Regions from separate parts of the Pantoea sp. GABEPS69 genome, predicted to be linked through region 3. Evidence: predicted binding sites of a transcription regulator. Region 3 holds the regulator's gene; each other region holds the start of a gene.
The links. The regulator PhoB, encoded in region 3, activates phosphate uptake and scavenging genes when phosphate is short. The targets are predictions, from matches to a motif close to CTGTCATAAAACTGNCNNAT.
Positions count from the first base shown of each region.

Region 1: the regulator PhoB is predicted to act here: its motif matches at 1,888-1,907, upstream of opgB (phosphatidylglycerol--membrane-oligosaccharide glycerophosphotransferase).
Region 2: the regulator PhoB is predicted to act here: its motif matches at 5,466-5,485, upstream of serA (phosphoglycerate dehydrogenase).

Region 1 covers NZ_CP118618.1:3,491,888-3,498,666, reverse strand. Annotated here, with positions in the region: gene opgB (phosphatidylglycerol--membrane-oligosaccharide glycerophosphotransferase) at 1-1,804, opposite strand, end outside; gene PVE98_RS17060 (tautomerase family protein) at 2,004-2,393, opposite strand; gene PVE98_RS17055 (LysR family transcriptional regulator) at 2,580-3,497, shown strand; gene PVE98_RS17050 (glycosyltransferase family 32 protein) at 3,471-4,490, opposite strand; gene PVE98_RS17045 (YncE family protein) at 4,920-5,873, shown strand; gene PVE98_RS17040 (histidine phosphatase family protein) at 5,866-6,420, opposite strand.
Region 2 covers NZ_CP118618.1:732,395-739,173, forward strand. Annotated here, with positions in the region: gene fbaA (class II fructose-bisphosphate aldolase) at 1-800, shown strand, start outside; gene mscS (small-conductance mechanosensitive channel MscS) at 1,010-1,882, shown strand; gene argO (arginine exporter ArgO) at 2,009-2,632, shown strand; gene PVE98_RS03475 (oxidative stress defense protein) at 2,775-3,515, shown strand; gene PVE98_RS03480 (LysR family transcriptional regulator ArgP) at 3,615-4,520, opposite strand; gene rpiA (ribose-5-phosphate isomerase RpiA) at 4,728-5,387, shown strand; gene serA (phosphoglycerate dehydrogenase) at 5,668-6,779, shown strand, end outside.
Region 3 covers NZ_CP118618.1:3,104,318-3,111,096, reverse strand. Annotated here, with positions in the region: gene PVE98_RS15280 (AAA family ATPase) at 1-3,193, opposite strand, end outside; gene sbcD (exonuclease subunit SbcD) at 3,190-4,389, opposite strand; gene phoB (phosphate response regulator transcription factor PhoB) at 4,585-5,274, shown strand; gene phoR (phosphate regulon sensor histidine kinase PhoR) at 5,289-6,602, shown strand; gene PVE98_RS15260 (PstS family phosphate ABC transporter substrate-binding protein) at 6,621-6,779, shown strand, end outside.

The DNA.
Region 1 (6,779 bases), 390 kb from region 3:
TCTGCGGAAACTGCGCCTGTCCTTTCCACTGCGCTTTATCAATGCGCACGACGCTCGGCTGACCGCCAAGCTGCCCCATCGCCACGCAGAAGTCGGTGGAGAGCGCCAGATCCGGCTGCCACAGCCGCGCCATACGGAAGCAGCGATCGACCCAGACGAACTTCTCGCTGGCGGTGAAGTCCGCCAGCTGGTAGCGCAGCGGCGCGGCATATTCTCCTTCCGGCAGCGGCTCGACGTGGTTCTCGGCGACGCGGAACAAAATCGGCAGCCGGAACGTCGCGCCGGAAAAGCTGAAGCTGTTTTTCGCCGTATCGATAACGAAACGATCGAGCTTTTTCGGGAAGTTCCACAGCTGAATGATATCCGCCTTCCAGCGGCTGATATGGCTCTGAAAATCGGTGAGCTGGCCTGCCAGCGTCGCGCCCGCGAGACTGCTGCGGCCGAGGCCGATCGCCTTATCACCGCCGAGGATATCGAGCACCGTCGCGCCGTTATCCAGCGTGCTGCGCGGCCGATCGATCACCTCTGCCTGCGGCCGATCGCCGCGGATCACCATAAAGAGATCGCGGCGCGGCTGCTTGATCAAATACTGATGGGCGGTGTTGTTCATCGCCAGATGATCTGAAGTCACTACGATCACGGTGTTTTTAAAGTAAGGGGACGCCTGGATGCGGGCGATCAGCCGCGCCACATGCTCCTGCGAACAGGCCACCGCGCTGAACGACTGGTTGGGCTTGCCCTCGTAGCTGTAGCTTTTACGCTGGCAGCTGCGCGACACGAAGCCGTCGGGATGGTGCGTATCCACGGTCAGAGCAAACAGGGCGAAGCGTTTCTGCTGGCGCGACAGCGCCTCATACTTCTCGAATACCTCATCCATCACCGTATCGTCGTAGTAGCCCCAGTTGTTGCGGTAGGCGGGATCGGCGACGCGATCTTTCAGCTCCTGCGAGCCCACCATGTTAGCGGCATCGAAACCGTGCGATTTCAAAAAGATATCTTTACCGGCAAAGCGCAGATCCGCACCCTGAATAAACCAGTTCTCATAGCCGGAATTTTTCAGAATATCGCCGAGGCAGACGTTTTGCGGGTAGAAGCTGGAGAGCGCGGCGGAGGCGTTGCCGTCGAAGGGCGCGAACAGCGGGATGCCGCACTGCGAGGCGACCATGCCCGCAATGGTGTAGTCGGTGCCGGGCAGCTGCACGGTGTCGCTGAAATCCAGGCTCTGCGCCTTTTGCTGGCTCAACTCCGGCGTCAGGCCGGGGAAAACCTGCTCATCGAAGTAGGTGCGTTCCAGGCTTTCGCCGTAGATATAGACCAGATTGAGCTGCGGATTGTTGATGACCTTCTGCGGCACTTTGTAGTAGCTGTCGAAGTCGGAGTCCGCCAGCCGGGTGTGCGAGGCGACCAGGCTGGCGACCTGGCGAAAGGCAGGCGTGGTCTGTACCGAGCCGGCGGCGCAGGCCACCGCCAGCAAACTCCAGCCGAGATGGTGCGGCCGCTCGTGGCGGCGCAGCAGCCAGCTCAGCAGGCAGATCAGCAAAAAGAGCAGCAGCAGCAGCCCGAGAGCGGGCACCACATATTTACTGACGCCCGCGCCGGTCAGGCTGTTGGTCAGGGTATAGAGCACCGCATCGTTGATGCCGTCGCCGGTGAAGTAGTTGCTGGCGAAGAGCGTGGCGTTGAGCAGAACGAACAGCACCAGCAGAAGCAGCACAAAGGAAAACCAGAGCTTATGGCGACCGGCTTTCCACGAGTAAACGGCAATGGCCGCCAGGAACAGCGCCACTGAAACACATTCGGACAACGTCAAATCCTCTCTTGAAGTGAATGAGCGCTTCCTGCGCAGCCCGCGATGAGCATAGACAGACTGGCGTCAATCTATAATGGCTGTCATAGCGCTGCAACATATGCCGTCAGAATTGTGCAGTGGGTAATCTTTCAGAGAGAAAAGCAGGCGACGACCGCGCTGGTCGTCGCTGATAGCGGAGAAAAATGGCGGGAAATCAAAGCCGACCGGTAAGGTATTGCGCTTCGCCGTCGGCAAAGCTCCAGTCGCCTTTGTCATTGGTAATAAAGCTGATCATCAGATCCTGGCCCTGCACGCCGCAGCTTTCGCGCAGCTCGCGCGCCAGCTCCGCCATAAAGCGCTGTTTCTGTTCGGCGCTGCGCGGGCTGGTATAGACGCGCACCATCACCAGATTATCGCTGCGGCTAAAGCCGAGGCCGGTATCCTGGAAAACCATCTGGTAAGCCTTGTTTTCGTGAACAATCTGATAGCGGTCGCGTTCCGGCACCTGAAAGGCGGTCAGCACTGCGCGGTGCGCCGCGTCCAGCAGCGTGCGCAGTTCAGATTCGGAACGTCCCTGGATCACGTCGAATTGCAGTAGCGGCATCGGTTTCTCCTGTTGAGGGCATCATTTAGGTATGCTGTACGTTGGCTGACAGCGTGCTGATGCAGGTAAGATGGCCCGCATACCGGCGCTGGCAGTGCGTTGCTGTGACCGTTATCCTGACCTTTTAAACGGCAAAGAAAAAGCGCCCCTGCTGAATTGATTATTCAATATAGTGAACAATGCATGATGAAAGAGATAAAAACGGACGCGCTCTGGATCCATCTGCACTGGCTGCTGGTGCTGGCGGAGCAGGGCAGCTTTACCCGCGCGGCGGAGCGGCTCGAGGTGAGCAAAGCGGCGATGAGTCAGAGGATTAAAGAGCTGGAGCAGGCGGCGGGTACGGCGCTGGTGCAGCGCACCACGCGCAGCGTCCGGCTGACGGCGGCAGGCGAAAAGCTGGTGGAGGAGCTGCGCGACCCTTTCGCGCGTATCGAGCAGAGCTTCTTCGGCGTGCGCGACGCCGCCGGACCGGTGCGCGGGCTGGTGAGAGTCACCGCGCCAGTGGCGTTTGCGCGCCAGCAGCTGGTGCCGATCGTCGGGGATTTTCTGCGCGCCTGGCCGCACATCCGGCTGCAGCTCGACGTGACGGATCGCCTCGTCTCGCTCAGCAGCGAAGGGTTCGATCTGGCGATTCGCCACAGCAGCGCGCTGCCGGACACCCACGTCGCGCTGCCGCTGTGCGAGACGCGCACGCTGCTGGTGGCTTCGCCGGGCTATCTGGCGGCGCACGGCGCGCCGCAGACGCCGCATCAGCTGGCGCAGCACAACTGCTTATACTATCCGCGCGGCGTGGAAACCCCGCGCTGGACCTTTGTCGACGCGGCGCAGGAGCGGGTGCAGGTGAGCGTGCAGGGCAGTTTCGCCACCAACAACAGCGAATCGATACGCGATGCGGCGCTACAGGGGCTGGGCATCGCCATGCTGCCGGACTTCAGCGCCCGCGAGGCGCTCGCCCGCGGCGCGCTGCGGCAGGTGCTGCCGCGCTGGCGAGCCGTGGAGGCCTTTGCGGAGACGCTCTGGATCGTCAGGCCGTACGCCGCGCAGGTGCCGCGCGCGGTCACAACCTTTACGCACTGGCTACGCGCGCGCTTTGTCGACGCCTGACGGCAGCGCCAGCGTCGGGCGCGTCGGCGTCTGCATCATTTCGCCCAGCAGGCTGGCGCGGTTATAGAGGCCGATACGCAGGTTAAAGTCGAGGTGCAGCCGCTCGTCGCCGCTCAGGCGGATAATGGGCGGCGGGGTTTGCGGCCGCTGACGAAACAGCACCGAACAGGCGAACGCGTCGCTGTTGCCAGCGTGCAGCTGCTGATAAAACCAGGCGTTGGCGTCCGCTTTGCGTAAGTGGAAATTGACGCGGCGATACTCTTTTACCGCCACCTGCTGCGCCAGCGACAGCACCGCCTGCGCCGGGTGGTGAATTTTCTGCACGATAAGCGGATAGTCGTCGCGCTTCTTCAGATCGTTAATATAGTTCTGCACGCCGAGATTTTTAACCGGCGCCAGCTGCTTCAGCCATTCGCGAATAAAGGCGTTGCCCGGCGCGGCGGCGATAAACCAGCCTTCGATAACCGGCGACAGGAAATTAAGCGTGCTGTTCTCGCGATAATAGCCAATAACGTCCATCGGCTTATCCTGCTGAACCTGGTGCACCCAGTCGAGCTTCTCAAATAACAGCGTGCCGCAGTCGATGCCGATGCCGCCGAAGCGGTGCAGCAGCTCCAGCCGGATAATTTCGCTTTTATGCGCTGACGTCAGATCGGCGGAGATAAACGTCATCTCCGGCAGCCACTGCGCCAGCGTGCTCTGCGTCACCAGATGCAGCGTGTGGTCGGGATTATCCTGACGCAGCTGATTGATATTCAGGCGCAGCGACGGCGGCAACTGGTCGTCGAGCCAGACCATCCAGATGGTTTTCGGGATCGCCGCAGGCGCTTTCTCGGCGGAGAGGATCACCAGATTCTCCTCCTGGCTGGCATCATATTCCGGCGCGGAGAGGGCGCGATGCTTTTTCTTCTGCCACAGCATTTGGCTGCTGAAAGAGACGCGTTTCCAGCTGCGCCAGAGAGAGTGTGCAGGATGTTGACGGTATGGATTCATGAGGCACCTGTTATTTTGATTATTGCGGCGGAGGTTTCCCCGGTGAGGCGTAGCGCAGCGCGCGCATTCATCTCCTCACGACTGTGTATAAAATCTCTTCATCAGTTTAATAAAGCATTATTTATATGCGCGCTACGACTTTTGCTGAATTTCAGATAATCCGGAAAGCGGCAGGCCATATTGTCGATTATCGCCTTACCGTCTGCCTTATATTTAAATAAGCCGATTTATCTCTTTATTTATCGTCGCGGCTAAAGATAATCCTGGTTTTTATCTCTGCGCTGCAGAAATAACAGGGGCTGGCTGATTATTTCATCGCGCCTGGGGATTATGGCGCTTGTTTAACCGTGCTGATGTATTCATCCGGGGATGGTGGCATAAGCGCAGTTGTCTACGCTTAAGGAAGGCTTACTGAGAAAAGGAGTCGCTATGTCTGAACCCACCCGCGGATTACTGGCGGTCGATAAGCAAGGCAATCGCGTGCTGTTTCTCAATCCCGAGACCTTTGCCGTCGAGCGCGAGCTCAACGCTTTTCCGCCGCGTCCGCATGAGCTGCTGATGCTGCCGGCGTGGCAAAAAGCCTATGTGCCGATCTACGGCGATGGCGCGCACGGCGACAATCCGCATCCGGGCCACAAAGTAGCGGTAATCGATCTGGCGAAGCGCGAAATCAGCGGCTTTATCGATCTTTCGCCGCTGCGCGCGCCGCATAGCGGTCAGCTGGGGCGCGACGGCAAGGTTTATCTCTGCTGCGAAAGCAGCGCGGCGGTGGCGGTAATCGATCCGGCGACCGACCGCGTGGAAAAAACCATTCCCGTTCCTTCGCATAATGCTCACCGCCTGACGCTCTCGCCCAGCGGCCGCAAGCTGTTTACCGAAAATGAAGAGGACGCCAGCATTACCGTGGTGGATCTGTGCGAAGCGGAAGGGCGGGTGATCGATACGATACTGCTGCCAAGCCCTATCGCCGGCATCGCGGCGTCGCCGAAGCACCCCTATCTGGTGGCCAGCGCGGCGGATGCGCCTTATCTCTACGTTATCGACCGCCAGAGCCACCGCGTGCGCCAGCGGCTGGCGCTGCCGGGACACCAGCAACCTTGTCAGGTGGTGCGTTTCAGCGCGAACGGCGAGCGGCTGGTGGCGATAGGCGATGGCGAGCCGATCATTACGCTGTTCGACGATCTGCTCAATCCGCTGGGCGATATTCCGGTAGGAAACAAACCCATGGACGGCTGTTTTAGCCCCGATAATCAGCAGTTGCTGATCGCCAATGAAGGTGACGGCACCTTAAGCGTGGTCGATCTGGCGCAGAATCGCGTTATCGCCACGCCGCGCGTCGGCACCGGCTGCGAGGTGCTGAGCTTTTTCGATCTGGTCAGATAAAAGGGCGGTGATAGATCGCGGAGCTCCAGTGGCGGCTGCTGGCGTGTTTTTCCGCCTGCCAGCCGCGCTTGCGCAGTTCGCGCGCGATCATTTTATTCATCAGGCCATGGCCGAGCAGCAGCACCGTGCCCTGCTCCGACAGCGTAATGAGCCGATCGGCGGCGCGCGCGGCGCGTTCGCGTGCCCGCAGCAGCGACTCGCTTTCGCCTGCATAGCCGCACAGCCACAGCATGCGCAGCAGCGCCAGCCAAAGTGCAGCCGGCATTTCAAGGCGGCGCGAGGCGATCAGCGGAACCGAGATTTCGCTGAACAGCGCATCGACGTGGATCGGCTGCAGGCCGAGCCGCGTCAGCGAAGAGCGCGCGCGCGGCAGCGGGCTGCAGACGATCACCGACGCCTGACGTGCGATGGTCAGGCTGCGCTCGGGTGGCATGTCGCACACCGGCGCCATGTCATACGCCTCGCACCAGTCGGCCAGGCCCTGGGCGCTGAGCCGACCGGCGGCGCGATGGTCCGGCTTGCCGTGTCGCATCAAGATAATGGTCATAGGACTCCTGCTTCGTTCTTCTCTTAGCCTAATGCAAAGCAGCGCAATGTTAAAACCTGACTTAACCTGACGAAACAGCCGAGGCTGTCATCCCCCCGTCATGTTTCCAGGCGATAACTCTGTGCGCTGCGCTTTAACAGGTTACGGCCAGGTATTATTAAGGGAAAATGTTAAGTATCAAATGACACTGATTGAATTATGCGCGGTCAATTTATGTTAAGTTTATGTATTATATAGATAAATTGGTTTTAAACCCTTGCGGAGCTGTATGATTTTTAACAGTTATGGCTAAATTTACTTGATTTATCTACGCGCGTAGATAAACTGGCCCTCAGTGATTACTCGCGGCGGACGATGCG
Region 2 (6,779 bases), 1.7 Mb from region 3:
TTCACCTGATGGCTGAACAGTATGGCGTGCCGGTTATCCTGCACACCGACCACTGCGCGAAGAAACTGCTGCCGTGGATCGACGGTCTGCTGGACGCAGGCGAAGCGCACTTCCAGAAAACTGGCAAACCGCTGTTCTCTTCTCACATGATCGACCTCTCTGAAGAGTCGCTGGAAGAGAACATCGAGATTTGCAGCAAGTACCTGGCGCGCATGGACAAAATGGGCATGACGCTGGAAATCGAGCTGGGCGTGACCGGCGGTGAAGAAGATGGCGTGGACAACAGCCACGTTGACGCTTCTGCCCTCTACAGCCAGCCGGAAGACGTAGACTACGCCTACACCGAGCTGAGCAAAATCAGCAAGCGCTTCACTATCGCCGCCTCTTTCGGCAATGTGCACGGCGTCTACAAGCCGGGCAACGTTAAGCTGACCCCGACCATTCTGCGCGACTCGCAGAAATACGTTTGTGAAAAACATGGCCTGCCGCACAACGCGCTGGACTTCGTTTTCCACGGCGGTTCCGGTTCTTCCGCAGCGGAAATCGAAGAGTCGATCAGCTACGGCGTGATCAAAATGAACATCGATACCGACACCCAGTGGGCAACCTGGGACGGTATTCTGCAGTACTACAAAAAGAACGAAGAGTACCTGCAGGCGCAGCTCGGCAACCCACAGGGTCCGGACAGCCCGAACAAGAAATACTACGATCCGCGCGTCTGGCTGCGTGCGGCGCAGGCCTCAATGGTCGTGCGCCTTGAGCAGGCTTTCAAAGAGCTGAACGCTATCGATCGTCTGTAATCCGCCTCGCGGGTTAATAGCGCAGGCCAGATCTTCGGATCTGGCCTTTTTTTATGCCGCTGCTGGGCTTTTTCGCCTAAATTTGCAACAAATTCAACGCAGATTTGGCATATCCGCCGAATGTTGTTTACCCTTGATAGCTGGTTTGCCGGAATTTTCTGGCTGTGATTTGATCTTCCCGGCAGGGAATTCAACAACAGGGCTCTCAAATGGAAGACTTAAACGTCGTAGACGGCATTCATAACGCCGGCGGCTGGCTGGTGCGCAATCAGGCGCTCATTCTCAGCTATGCGGTCAATATCGTAGCGGCTGTGGTTATCCTTATCCTGGGGATGATTGTGGCGCGCATTATCTCAAGAGGCATCAACCGGGTGCTGGTAGCGCGTCATATCGACAAAACGGTGGCGGACTTTCTGTCGGCGCTGGTGCGCTACGGCGTTATCGCCTTCACCCTCATCGCCGCCCTGGGGCGCATCGGCGTGCAGACCGCGTCGGTTATCGCCGTGCTGGGCGCCGCCGGTCTGGCGGTCGGTCTGGCGCTGCAGGGCTCGCTCTCTAACCTGGCGGCGGGCGTGCTGCTGGTGACCTTCCGTCCTTTCCGCGCGGGCGAGTTCGTCGATCTCGGCGGGGTGATGGGCACGGTGCTCAACGTGCAGATCTTTTCCACCACGCTGAAGAGCGCCGACGGTAAAATCGTCGTGGTGCCGAACGGTAAAATTATTGCCGGCAACATCGTCAACTTTTCACGCGAACCGGTGCGTCGCAACGAGTTCATTATCGGCGTCGCCTACGACGCGGATGTGGATGAGGTAATTGCGCTGCTGGAAGAGGTGGTTAAAAGCGATCCGCGCGTGCTGCAGGATATGGGCGTGCAGATCGGCCTCAACGAGCTGGCCGCCTCGTCGCTCAACTTCGTGGTGCGCTGCTGGAGCAACAGCGGCGATCTGCAGAACGTCTACTGGGATCTGCTGAAGAACTTCAAGCGCGCGCTGGACGCGAAGGGCATCGGCATTCCTTATCCGCAAATGGACGTGCATCTGCATCGCGTCAGCCAGCCTGACGCGGAAGCGAAAGCAGAATAACCCTCTCAGGACGGCGCCTGCGCCGTCCTTATTAATCTACCTAATAGCAGATTAAATCTTTCAATTTCCGCTAATAACCCCGCCTCTTTATACTCCTTTGCATCTCGCTGATGTAAGGAAAATGCCGTGTTATCAATGTATTTACAGGGGCTTGCTCTTGGCGCTTCGCTGATTCTGCCGCTGGGGCCGCAGAACGCGTTTGTGATGAATCAGGGCGTTAAACGCCAGTACCATTTAATGACGGCGTCGCTCTGCACGCTGAGCGATATCGCGCTGATCTGCGGTGGCATCTTCGGCGGCAGCGCCTTGCTGCATCAGTCGCCGCTGCTGTTGATGCTCATCACCTGGGCCGGGGTGGCTTTTCTGCTGTGGTATGGCTGGAATGCGCTGCGTCGCGCCTTTAGCGGCGATGTCGATCTGGCCAGCGACAGCGAGCTTAAGCAGAGCCGCTGGCGCATTATCGCCACCATGCTGGCGGTCACCTGGCTTAATCCCCACGTCTATATCGATACTTTCGTGGTGCTGGGCAGCCTGGGCGGACAACTGCCGACGCAGGAAGCGCGCCGCTGGTTCGCGCTGGGCACCGTTAGCGCGTCGGTGTTCTGGTTCTTTGGGCTGGCGCTGATGGCGGCCTGGCTCTCGCCTCGCTTGCGTACCGCCAGAGCGCAGCGTGCGATCAATCTGCTGGTCGGCGCGGTGATGTGGATTATCGCCAGCCAGCTGGCGCTGCAGGGAATAGCGAATTTCTGATTTGAATTGTCCTAAAGCGGCAGAACAGGATAAGCAAAACGCGAACTTTTGCGGTATAACACGCTCTTAGCAGTGCATACTATTCCGTTCAGGCTCTGGCCTTTGATGCCGCAGCAAAACAGAGATTCCAAGGAGGACTTTCGTGAAACTGAAAGCACTGGCGCTGGTCGCCATGACAGGCGCTTTGGCGCTGCCGTTAAGCGCATTAGCCGACGAACTGCCGAACGGCCCGCATGTCGTGACCTCTGGTCAGGCGACCGTCGATGCGCGTCCGGATATCGCCACGCTCTCTATCGTGGTCAACGTCTCCTCTAAAGACGCTGCGGACGCGAAAAAGCAGGCCGACGACCGCGTCGCGCAATATTTTGATTTCCTGCAGAAAAACGGCATCGAGAAGAAAGATATCGATGCCGCTAACCTCAGCACGCAGCCGGAATATGACTATACCAAAGAGGGCAAGTCGGTGCTGAAAGGCTACCGCGCGGTGCGTCAGGTGCAGGTGACGCTGCGTCAGCTGGATAAGCTGAACGAACTGCTGGACGGCGCGCTGAAAAGCGGCCTGAACGAGATCCGCTCGGTCGAGCTGGGCGTCACCAATCCCGACAGCTATAAGGCGCAGGCGCGCAAGGCGGCGATTGATAACGCGACGCAGCAGGCCGCAGCGCTGGCGGAAGGCTTTAACGCGAAGCTTGGCCCGGTTTACAGCATTCGCTACCACGTGGCCAACTATCAGCCGATGCCGATGGCGCGCATGTATAAGGCCGCCGCGCCGGCTGCGGATACCTCCGCGCAGCAGACCTACGAGCAGCAGAGCATTCACTTCGACGATCAGGTGGATGTGGTCTTCGATATCAAGCCGAATGCGGCAGGCACGCAGCAGTAATGGAAAAGGGGCGCTAAGCGCCCCTTTTTTTGGACATACGTCAGATAACAAATAAATCAAACGCGGGTAGCGTGCGCTCCTTGCTTAAGGCGCGCTTGCTCAGGCCGCTAAATCATCCTGGCGCAGCACGCGATGGCCGTGGGAGATCAGCGCGTCGGTGACGCGGCGCATCAGGCGGCTCTCCGGCGCAAAGCGGTGCCAGTAGAGCATGCGGCGCTGACACAGGCCCGGCGTTAAATCGAGCAGTTCGCCGCCCGCCAGCTCGCGCTCAATCTGCAGATGCGGGATCATACAGCAGGTCGACCCCTGACGCGCCAGCTGCACAAAGGCTTCCGAGGAGTTAACGATATGGCAGGGCACGCTGCCGGGCGACAGATCGAAATTCTGCTGTAAAAAGGCCTGATGCATATCGTCGAGATGGTCGAAAGCGACCGCTGGCGCCTTGAGCAGCGCCGAGCGGGTGACGCCGTTGGGAAAGTAGCGCGCGGCGAACTCCGGCGAGGCGACGAACAGATAGTCGAGCGCGCCAAGCTGATCGACCAGGCAGCTCGGCAGCGGCTGCGGCTGAATACTGACCGCGCCCACCACTTCGCCGCGGCGCAGCCGTTCCTGGGTGCGGGTTTCATCTTCGACCTGCAAATTAAGGCGCACTGGCGAGTCCGCCAGCACATCTTTCAGCGCAGGCAGTAGCCAGGTCGCCAGACTGTCGGCGTTAACCGCCAGCGACAGCAGCAGCGGCGTGGTGCCGCCGTTCTCGTCGCTCAGCCACTCCTCTTCCAGCAGCTCTACCTGATGCAGCAGCGCCAGCAGCTTCTGTCCCTGTTCGGTGGGGCGCGGCGGCACGGTGCGCACCAGCAGCGGCTGGCCGAACAGGTTCTCCAGCTGCTTGATACGCTGCGATACGGCCGACTGCGTAATGCATAATTTCTGTGCGGCGCGCTCAAAGCCGCGTTCGCGAATCACTGCATCCAGCGCCTGAAGCGTTCGATAATCGGGGCGTTTCATTGTTGTTCTCTCTCCTTCAGGGTGGACGATACTATGCCACAAAATATTCATCTGGCGCGCGTCGAAGGCGCTTTCCCTGCGCCGCGCGTCGCCTTTTTTGCGGGCTGGCTTCCAAAGCGATCACGCCAGCGGAAACAGCCGCGCACATTCGGCGGGCGTTGCTTTATACTACGCGCACTTCGTTGTCGCACAGGTTTTAAACATATCATGACCCAGGATGAACTGAAAAAAGCCGTAGGCTGGGCCGCACTGAAATATGTGCAGCCGGGTAGTGTGGTCGGCGTCGGCACCGGCTCCACCGCCGCGCACTTTATCGACGCGCTCGCCACCATGAAACATCAGATTGAAGGCGCGGTCTCCAGCTCGGAAGCGTCGACGCTCAAGCTGAAGGCGCTCGGGATTCCGGTCTTCGATCTCAACGAGATCGACGATCTCGCGATCTACGTCGACGGCGCGGATGAGATCAACCCGCAGATGCAGATGATCAAAGGCGGCGGCGCGGCCCTGACGCGCGAGAAGATCGTGGCGGCCGTCGCGCGCAAGTTCATCTGTATCGCCGACGCCTCGAAAGAGGTGGACGTGCTGGGACATTTCCCGCTGCCGGTCGAGGTGATCCCGATGGCGCGCGCCTTCGTCGCCCGCGAGCTGGTTAAGCTCGGCGGCCTGCCGGAGTATCGCCAGCATGTCGTTACCGATAACGGCAATATTATTCTCGACGTGCATAACCTGACGATCCTCGATCCCGTCGCGCTGGAAAAAAGCATCAACGCGCTGCCCGGCGTAGTCACCGTCGGCCTGTTTGCTACGCGCGGCGCCGATATCGCCCTGATCGGCACGGCGGACGGCGTAAAAACCATCGAAAAATGATCTGTCCGGCGCGCTAAACGCGCCGGTTATTTCCCTGCGCAAAACATCTTTTCTTTCGCTGCCTAAATTCGGTGACTTATGTCACATAACCGTCATCCACAGCAGGTTCGTTCTTTGTTCGTCGTTCAGCTCCCGATTTTGTGCGGCAATGTGCTGGCCTCAGGCTTGCCCATGCTGGGCGCAAGGCAATCGGTTGTATTGCCGCAGGCGTAAATTTTGATATTTTGACAGAAGGCGCGCTTATGGCGGCCATTGTTGAAATCACAATAGGGTCGGGGAAATGGCAAAGGTATCACTGGAAAAAGACAAGATTAAGTTCCTGCTGGTGGAAGGCGTTCACCAGAGCGCGCTGGAAAATCTGCGCGCGGCGGGTTACACCAACATCGAATTCCATAAAGGCGCGCTGGATGACGAAGCGCTGAAAGCCTCCATTCGGGATGCGCACTTCATCGGCATCCGCTCCCGCACCCAACTGACGGAAGAGATTTTCGCCGCGGCGGAAAAACTGGTCGCCGTAGGCTGTTTCTGCATCGGCACCAACCAGGTCGATCTTAACGCGGCGGCGACGCGCGGCATTCCAGTGTTCAACGCGCCGTTCTCTAATACCCGCTCGGTCGCCGAACTGGTTATCGGCGAAATGCTGCTGATGCTGCGCGGCATTCCCGAAGCGAATGCCAAAGCGCATCGCGGCATCTGGAACAAAAACGCCGTCGGCTCGTTTGAGGCGCGCGGCAAAAAGCTCGGCATCGTCGGCTATGGCCATATCGGCATGCAGCTTGGCGTACTGGCGGAAAGCCTGGGCATGCATGTTTATTTCTACGATATCGAAAACAAACTGCCGCTCGGCAACGCCACGCAGGTGCGTCATCTCGCTGACCTGCTGAATATGAGCGACGTGGTGAGCCTGCACGTGCCGGAAACCCCCTCGACGCAGGATATGATCGGCGCGCAGGAGCTGGCGCAGATGAAGAAGGGCGCGTTGCTGATCAACGCTTCGCGCGGCACCGTGGTCGATATTCCGGCGCTGTGCGACGCGCTGGGGAGCAAACACCTGGCGGGCGCCGCGATCGACGTCTTCCCGCTTGAGCCGGCGACTAACAGCGAACCCTTCAATTCGCCGCTGTGCGAGTTCGATAACGTGATCCTGACGCCGCACATCGGCGGATCCACCCAGGAGGCGCAGGAGAATATCGGTATCGAAGTGGCAGGCAAGCTGGCTAAATATTCCGATAACGGCTCAACGCTCTCGGCGGTCAACTTCCCGGAAGTGTCCCTGCCGATGCACGGCGCCAGCGCCAGCCGTCTGCTGCACATTCATGAAAACCGTCCGGGCGTGCTGACGGCCATCAACCAGATCTTCGCTGAGCAGGGCATCAACATCGCTGCGCAGTT
Region 3 (6,779 bases):
TAAGATCGTTTAGCTGGCTCCACTGCGCCAGCGCCGCTTCATCCTCTTCGATCTGGGTCATCAGGCTTTGCTGCTGTTCGCGCAGGCGCGCGTCGCTCTGAAGCTGCTGCTGCGCTTCGCCCTGCTGGCGCGCATTGTCGCGCAGCGCCAGGCGCAGCGCCTCAAGCTGCGCTTCCAGCGCGGCGGCGTTTTCTGTCGCGCCCTCGGGCCGGCTTTGCTGATGCGTCGCCCGACGCTGGGCCAGCTGCTGCCGCTGAGCCTGCAGCGCCTGGCGCTGCTGCTCAAGCTGCTGTAACCGGCTGCGCAGCGCGCGCGCCTCCTCTTCCTCCAGCAGCGCGGCGCGCAGGCTGGCTTCATCGTCAAAGCCGGCGGCGGCCAGCGCGACGCTGAACGACTGTTGCGCCTCGCGCAGCTGCTGGCTGACTTTTTCCTGCTGCGCCTCCAGTTCTGCGGCGCGCCCGGCCAGCTGGCTGAGGTGGCTCTGGGTTTTCTGCAGCGCCTCCAGCGCGGCGGCGAGGGCGGCTTCCTGCTGCTGGATCTGCGCCTGCATTTGTCGCCGCGCCGCGGCGACGTCGCTATCGCCGAACAGCGCCTGTCGCGTCGCGCGCTGCTGCGCCAGCGTCGCGTCGCTTTGCGCGCGCTGCTGCTGCAGAACGTCGAGCCGCTGCCGTTCGCTCTCTACGCGCTGCTGCAGGCTGCTGCACTGCGCCTCGACGCGCGCCAGCTGCGGCTGAAGTTGAGCCAGCTGCTGCTCGCTCTCGTTCCACTGCCGCCAGCGCTGCTGCTGCTGTTGCAGCCAGCCGTCGCGCGACGCCGCGTCGGGCAGGGCGAGACCGGCGTCCGCCAGCTCCTGATGCAGCGCGTCGCGGCGCTGCCGCCAGTCGCGCTCTTCCTGTTCCAGACGCTGCGCCAGCGTTGTCGCGCCCTCTTGCAGGTTAGTGAGCGTTTGCTGGGCCAGTTGAAGCTGCTGCTGATGCTGCTGTAGCGCCTGCTGATGCCGCAGGTGCTCATCTTTCGCCTGCTGGCGCTGGCGCGCGGCACTCTCCTGCTGACGCATCAGCTGCTGCAGCGCCTGCTCTTCGCTGTTGTGCTGCTGCTGCCAGGCGGCCAGCGCGGCGCTGTCGCCCGCATCGAATGTGAGCGCCAGCTCACGCTGTAGAACTTGCCACTGCTGGGTTAACTCATCCAGCCGTTGGGTCTCTGCTGCCAGCTCCTCCTGCAGCCGCTGCCGTTCGGCCTTCGCCTGCTTAACGGCCTCGCCTTTTTTGATGCCCTGTTCGCGCAGCGCCTCAACCTGCTGCTCCTGTTCGGCCAGCCGTCGCTGATTTTCGCTCAGCTCCAGCGCGGCGTAGCGCTCGACCGCCGGATGCTGGCAAGAGCCGCACAGCGGGCAGGGCTGCTCCGGTTCCAGGCGCGCGCGCCAGGCCGCCAGATCGGCGATATGCTGCTCCAGCTCGCAAATCTTTTTGATATCGGCCAGCGACGCTTTTTCGCGCGCGAAGGCGGCGCGCAGCGTCTGCAGCGTTTCGTCATCCTGCTGCAGCGTCTTTTCCAGCGCGGCAAGGCGCTGCTGACGCGCGGCGAGATGCTGCTGCAGCGGCGTCCACTGCGAGGCGAGCACCGCCAGCTGCTGACGCAGCGGGCGGCTCGTCTCGCTTTGCGCCAGGCTGGCCTGCAGCGCCTGCGGCGGATGGCGCTGCTCTAGATCGGCCAGCGCCTGTTGCGCCCTCTTCAGGGCGCTCGCCGCCTGCTGTTCGGCCTGGCTCAGCGGCGTCGCCTGCTGCTCCAGCCGGGCGAGCTCCGCCTGCCGCTGCGCCAGCGTCCGCTGCTGCTGAATTTGCTGCTCGCGCAGCGCCGCCAGCGCGGTTTCGCGCTGCGTCAGCTGGGCGAAACGCTCCTGCCACAGCGCCAGCGAAGGGCCCCACTGCGGCAGCGCGCCCTGATCCGCGCGCCACTGCTGCTGTTGCGCCAGCGCGGCCTGCAGGCTGTCGCGCTGTGCCGTTTCCTGCTGCAGCGCGCGCGCGCTTTGCGTCAGCGCCTGCTGCTGCTGGTCGCTTTCCTGCCGCTGCTGCTGCGCCTGCGCCAGCAAAGCGGCGATCTGCTGGTCGAGCGGAATGACCTGTTCCGTCAGCAGTGTCTCCTGCGTCTGCTGCTCGCGCAGCGCGGCGTCGCGCGCCGCCTGGGCCGCCTCGCGGCGCTGCCGATCGCTCTCGGTTTGCTGCTCGGCGGCCTGGCGCTGCTGTGCGAGCTGCTGCTGCGTCTGCTGCAGGCGCTGCTGCTCATGCAGCAGACTGTCGCGCTGAGCTAATTTATCGCGCAGCTTCTCCGCCGGCTCGCTGCGCGCCAGCCGCTGGCGATCCGCTTCCGCGTCGCGCCACGCCTGTTCTGCCGCCTCCAGCGCAGCCTGCGCGGCCTGAATGTCGCTGTCGAGCTGCTGCGCCTGGGTCAGCCACTGATGCTGCCTGCGCAGGCTATCGTTCTGCTGAGTAAGCGCCTGCTCCGCTTCGGTCAGCGCAGCCAGCTGCTGCTGCAGCGCGGCGCGCGCTTCGGCGTCGAGCAGCGTCAGGGTGCCGGCGCGGCTGCGCAGGTTATCCAGCGCCAGCCGCGCCGCCTTGTGGCGCTCGTAGATGGCGACGGAGATCTGGCCGTAGATCTCGGTGCCGGTCAGCTCCTCCAGCAGTTCGGCGCGCTCGCCGGGCTTCGCGTTAAGAAACGCGGCGAACTGCCCCTGCGACAGCATCATCGAGCGGGTAAAGCGCTCGAAGTCGAGGCCCGACAGCGACTCGATCAGTTTTAATTTGTCGTTGACCTTGTCCGCGAAGATTTTGTCGTCGATGCAGCGCGCCAGCTCGACGCGCGGCGCCTGCAGCTTGCCGTCGGCCGCGCCGCGCGCGCGGTTCTGACTCCAGAAGGCGCGCCAGGCTTCGCCTTTGATCTCGAACTCCACTTCGGCGAGGCATTCGGCGGTGTCGCGCGTCATCAGACCGTTTTGCGTCTGCGACAGCACGCCGAGGCGCGGCGTCTGGTGATAGAGCGCCAGACAGATGGCGTCGAGCAGAGTGGTTTTGCCTGCGCCGGTCGCGCCGGTTATGGCGAACAGGCCGTTGCTGGCGAAGGGCTCGGCGCGAAAGTCGATAAACCATTCGCCTTTCAGCGCGTTCAGGTTTTTAAAGCGCAGCGTGAGGATTTTCATTCGCTCTCCTCCAGCGAGGCGAGGGCAGAGCGGAACAGGGCGCTGAGGCGCGCATGCTCGGATTCTTCGATATCCTCCGCCAGCGCGATGCGGCGGGCGAAGACCTCTTCCACTTTTAGCTCGCTCAGGGTTTCGTTTTTTAGCTGCGCCAGGCTGTGCTGGCGCTGTTCGCGGCTGCGGCGCAGCAGCAGGACTTCGACCGGCAGATCGGCGGTCAGCGCCTCGACGCGGCGCTGCAAATCGCTGAGAAATTCCTGGGTCGTCACCTCAATATCGAGCCAAACCGGCTTGTCGCCCTGATGGTCGGCGAAGGGCGCCAGCTGCGCCTCGATCTCCGCCAGCGAGCCTTTCAGCATTTTCATTGGCTGGAACGGCGGAACGGGCAGCGGCGTCACGCTCTGCAAACCGGCGCTGTTCAGCTCCAGTAAAAAGACGCTTTTCTCGCTGCCGAGCTCGTCGAAGCTGAGCGGGATCGGCGAGCCGCTGTAGCGAATATGATCGCTGTTGGCGACGCGCTGGGCGCGATGGATATGGCCGAGCGCCACGTAGTCGACGTCGGGAAAAGCCGACGCGGGAAAGGCGTCGAGCGTGCCGATATAGATATCGCGCACCGAATCGCTTTTGCTGACGCCGACGGTGGTGAGATGGCCGGTAGCGATAACCGGCAGCGCCAGCGGATGCGCGCGCGCCGCGTCGACGCTGCGCTGATAGTGCGCGGCGATCGCCTCCAGCAGGCTGAGCTGTTTCTCCCGCCCCGACTGGCCCGCGCGGCTGCGCATAATATCGCGCGGCCGCAGATAGGGAATGGCGCAGAGCAGCGCGCCTGTTTCGCCGGCGCGGTCGCGCAGCAGCAGCAGATTGTGATCCGCCTGCGGCGTGGTGATCACCTGGGTATTCAGGCAGGCGAGCAGGGCGCGCGACTCGTTGAGCGTGGCGACCGAATCGTGATTGCCCGCCAGCACCACCAGCTGGCAGCCGGTCGGCTGCAGCGCCACGACGAAACGGTTAAAGAGTTCGCGCGCGTAGCTTGGCGGCGTGCCGCTATCGAAGAGGTCGCCCGCGACGATCAGCGCATCGACCTGATGCGCCTCGATACGCGCCAGCAGCCAGTCGAGAAAGGCCTGGTGCTCGGCCGCCCGGCTCTTGTTATAGAAAAACTGACCGAGGTGCCAGTCCGCGGTATGAATGATGCGCATAAAACTCCCTGCGGTAACGGTTTGCCGGAGGATTATACCGGCTATGGCGCAAAAGCGAAAAAAGCTGCGCTGGCTGTCATAAAGCAGTGTTAACGCGCTGATTAAGCGGCTATGTTTTTCATAAAAGTGTCATAAATCTGACGCATAATGGCGCCGCATATAACGGTGACAGCGGTCACATCAGCAGGAGTTGCAATGGCTAAGCGCATTTTGGTTGTGGAAGATGAAGCCCCTATCCGTGAAATGTTGTGCTTTGTTCTGGAGCAGAACGACTACCAGCCCATTGAGGCCGAGGATTATGACAGCGCGATAGGGAAACTGATTGAGCCCTGGCCAGATTTAATTCTGCTGGACTGGATGTTGCCGGGCGGCAGCGGTATTCAGTTTATTAAGCATCTCAAGCGCGAAGCCCTGACGCGCGATATTCCGGTGATGATGCTGACGGCGCGCGGCGAAGAGGAAGATCGCGTGCGCGGTCTGGAAGTGGGCGCGGATGACTACATCACCAAGCCTTTCTCGCCGAAAGAGCTGATGGCGCGCATCAAGGCGGTGATGCGCCGCATTTCGCCGATGGCGGTGGAAGAGGTGATCGAGATGCAGGGGCTGAGCCTGGACCCGTCGTCGCACCGCGTAATGTCGGAGTCGACGCCGCTGGAGATGGGCCCGACCGAATATAAGCTGCTGCACTTCTTTATGACCCATCCCGAACGCGTCTACAGCCGCGAGCAGCTGCTGAACCACGTCTGGGGCACCAATGTCTATGTGGAAGATCGCACCGTCGACGTGCATATCCGCCGCTTACGTAAGGCGCTGGAAGTTTCCGGCCACGATCGCATGGTTCAAACCGTTCGCGGAACGGGGTATCGTTTCTCCGCCCGCTACTAAACGGAGTCTTTACCGTGCTGGAACGACTCTCCTGGAAGAGACTGCTCTCCGAGCTGGCGCTGGCCTGCCTGCCGGCGCTGATTATCGGTTTGATTTTCGGCTATCTCCCCTGGCTGCTGCTGATCAGCGTGCTGGGGATGCTGCTGTGGCACTTCTATAATTTGATGCGGCTGTCGCACTGGCTGTGGGTGGATCGCACCATGACGCCGCCCACCGGGCAGGCGAGCTGGGAGCCGCTGTTTTACGGCCTCTATCAGATGCAGCTGCGCAACCGGCGGCGGCGGCGCGAGCTGGGCAACCTGATCAAGCGCTTTCGCAGCGGCGCCGAGACGCTGCCCGACGCGGTGGTGCTTACCACGGAAGAGGGCGCCATTTTCTGGTGTAACGGTCTGGCGCAGCAGCACCTTGGCCTGCGCTGGCCGGAAGATAACGGCCAGAACATCCTTAACCTGCTGCGCTATCCGGAGTTCTCCCGCTATATTCGCCAGCGCGATTTCAACAAGCCGCTCACCTTAATTCTCAATAACCAGCACCACATGGAGTTTCGCATCATGCCCTACAGCGAAGGGCAGTGGCTGATGGTGGCGCGCGACGTGACGCAGATGCACCAGCTGGAAGGGGCGCGGCGCAATTTCTTCGCCAACGTCAGCCATGAGCTGCGCACGCCGCTGACGGTGCTGCAGGGCTATCTGGAGATGATGAACGACTCGGTGATGAACGAGCGCTCGCGCGGCAAAGCGCTGCAGACCATGCAGGAGCAGACGCGCCGCATGGACAGCCTGGTGCGCCAGCTGCTGACGCTGTCGCGCATCGAGGCGGCGCCGGCCATCGACATGAAAGAGACGGTGGACGTGCCGATGATGCTGCATCTGCTGCAGCGCGAGGCGGAGACGCTGAGCGGCGGCCGCCACGAGATTCACTTTCACACCGATTCGCATCTCAAGGTGCTCGGCGACGACGATCAGCTACGCAGCGCCCTCTCTAACCTGGTCTATAACGCGGTGAACCATACGCCGGACGGCACGCGCATCGACATCAGCTGGCTGCGCAGCCGCCAGGGGGCGCAGTTCAAAGTCTGCGACAACGGGCCGGGCATTCCGGCGGAGCACCTGCCGCGCCTGACGGAGCGCTTCTATCGCGTAGATAAGGCGCGCTCGCGCGCCACCGGTGGCAGCGGACTGGGGCTGGCGATCGTCAAGCACGCCCTTAGCCACCATAATGCGCGGCTGGAGATCACCAGCATTCCCGATAAAGAGACCTGTTTTACCTTTACGCTGCCGTCAAGGTTGATCGTCAGCGCGGGATTGCAGGAGAATGCCGTCCATTAACCGTTAATGGAACCTCTCATGCGCGCCTTGCTGCTGTTGCTTTCTCTCTTTTCGCCTGCGCTGACGCTGGCGGCGGCGCCTCAGCCCGAAATGCTCACCGGCAACCTCAGCAGCGTCGGCTCAGACACGCTGGGAACGCTGATGATGCTGTGGAGCGAAGATTTCAGCACGCGGGCG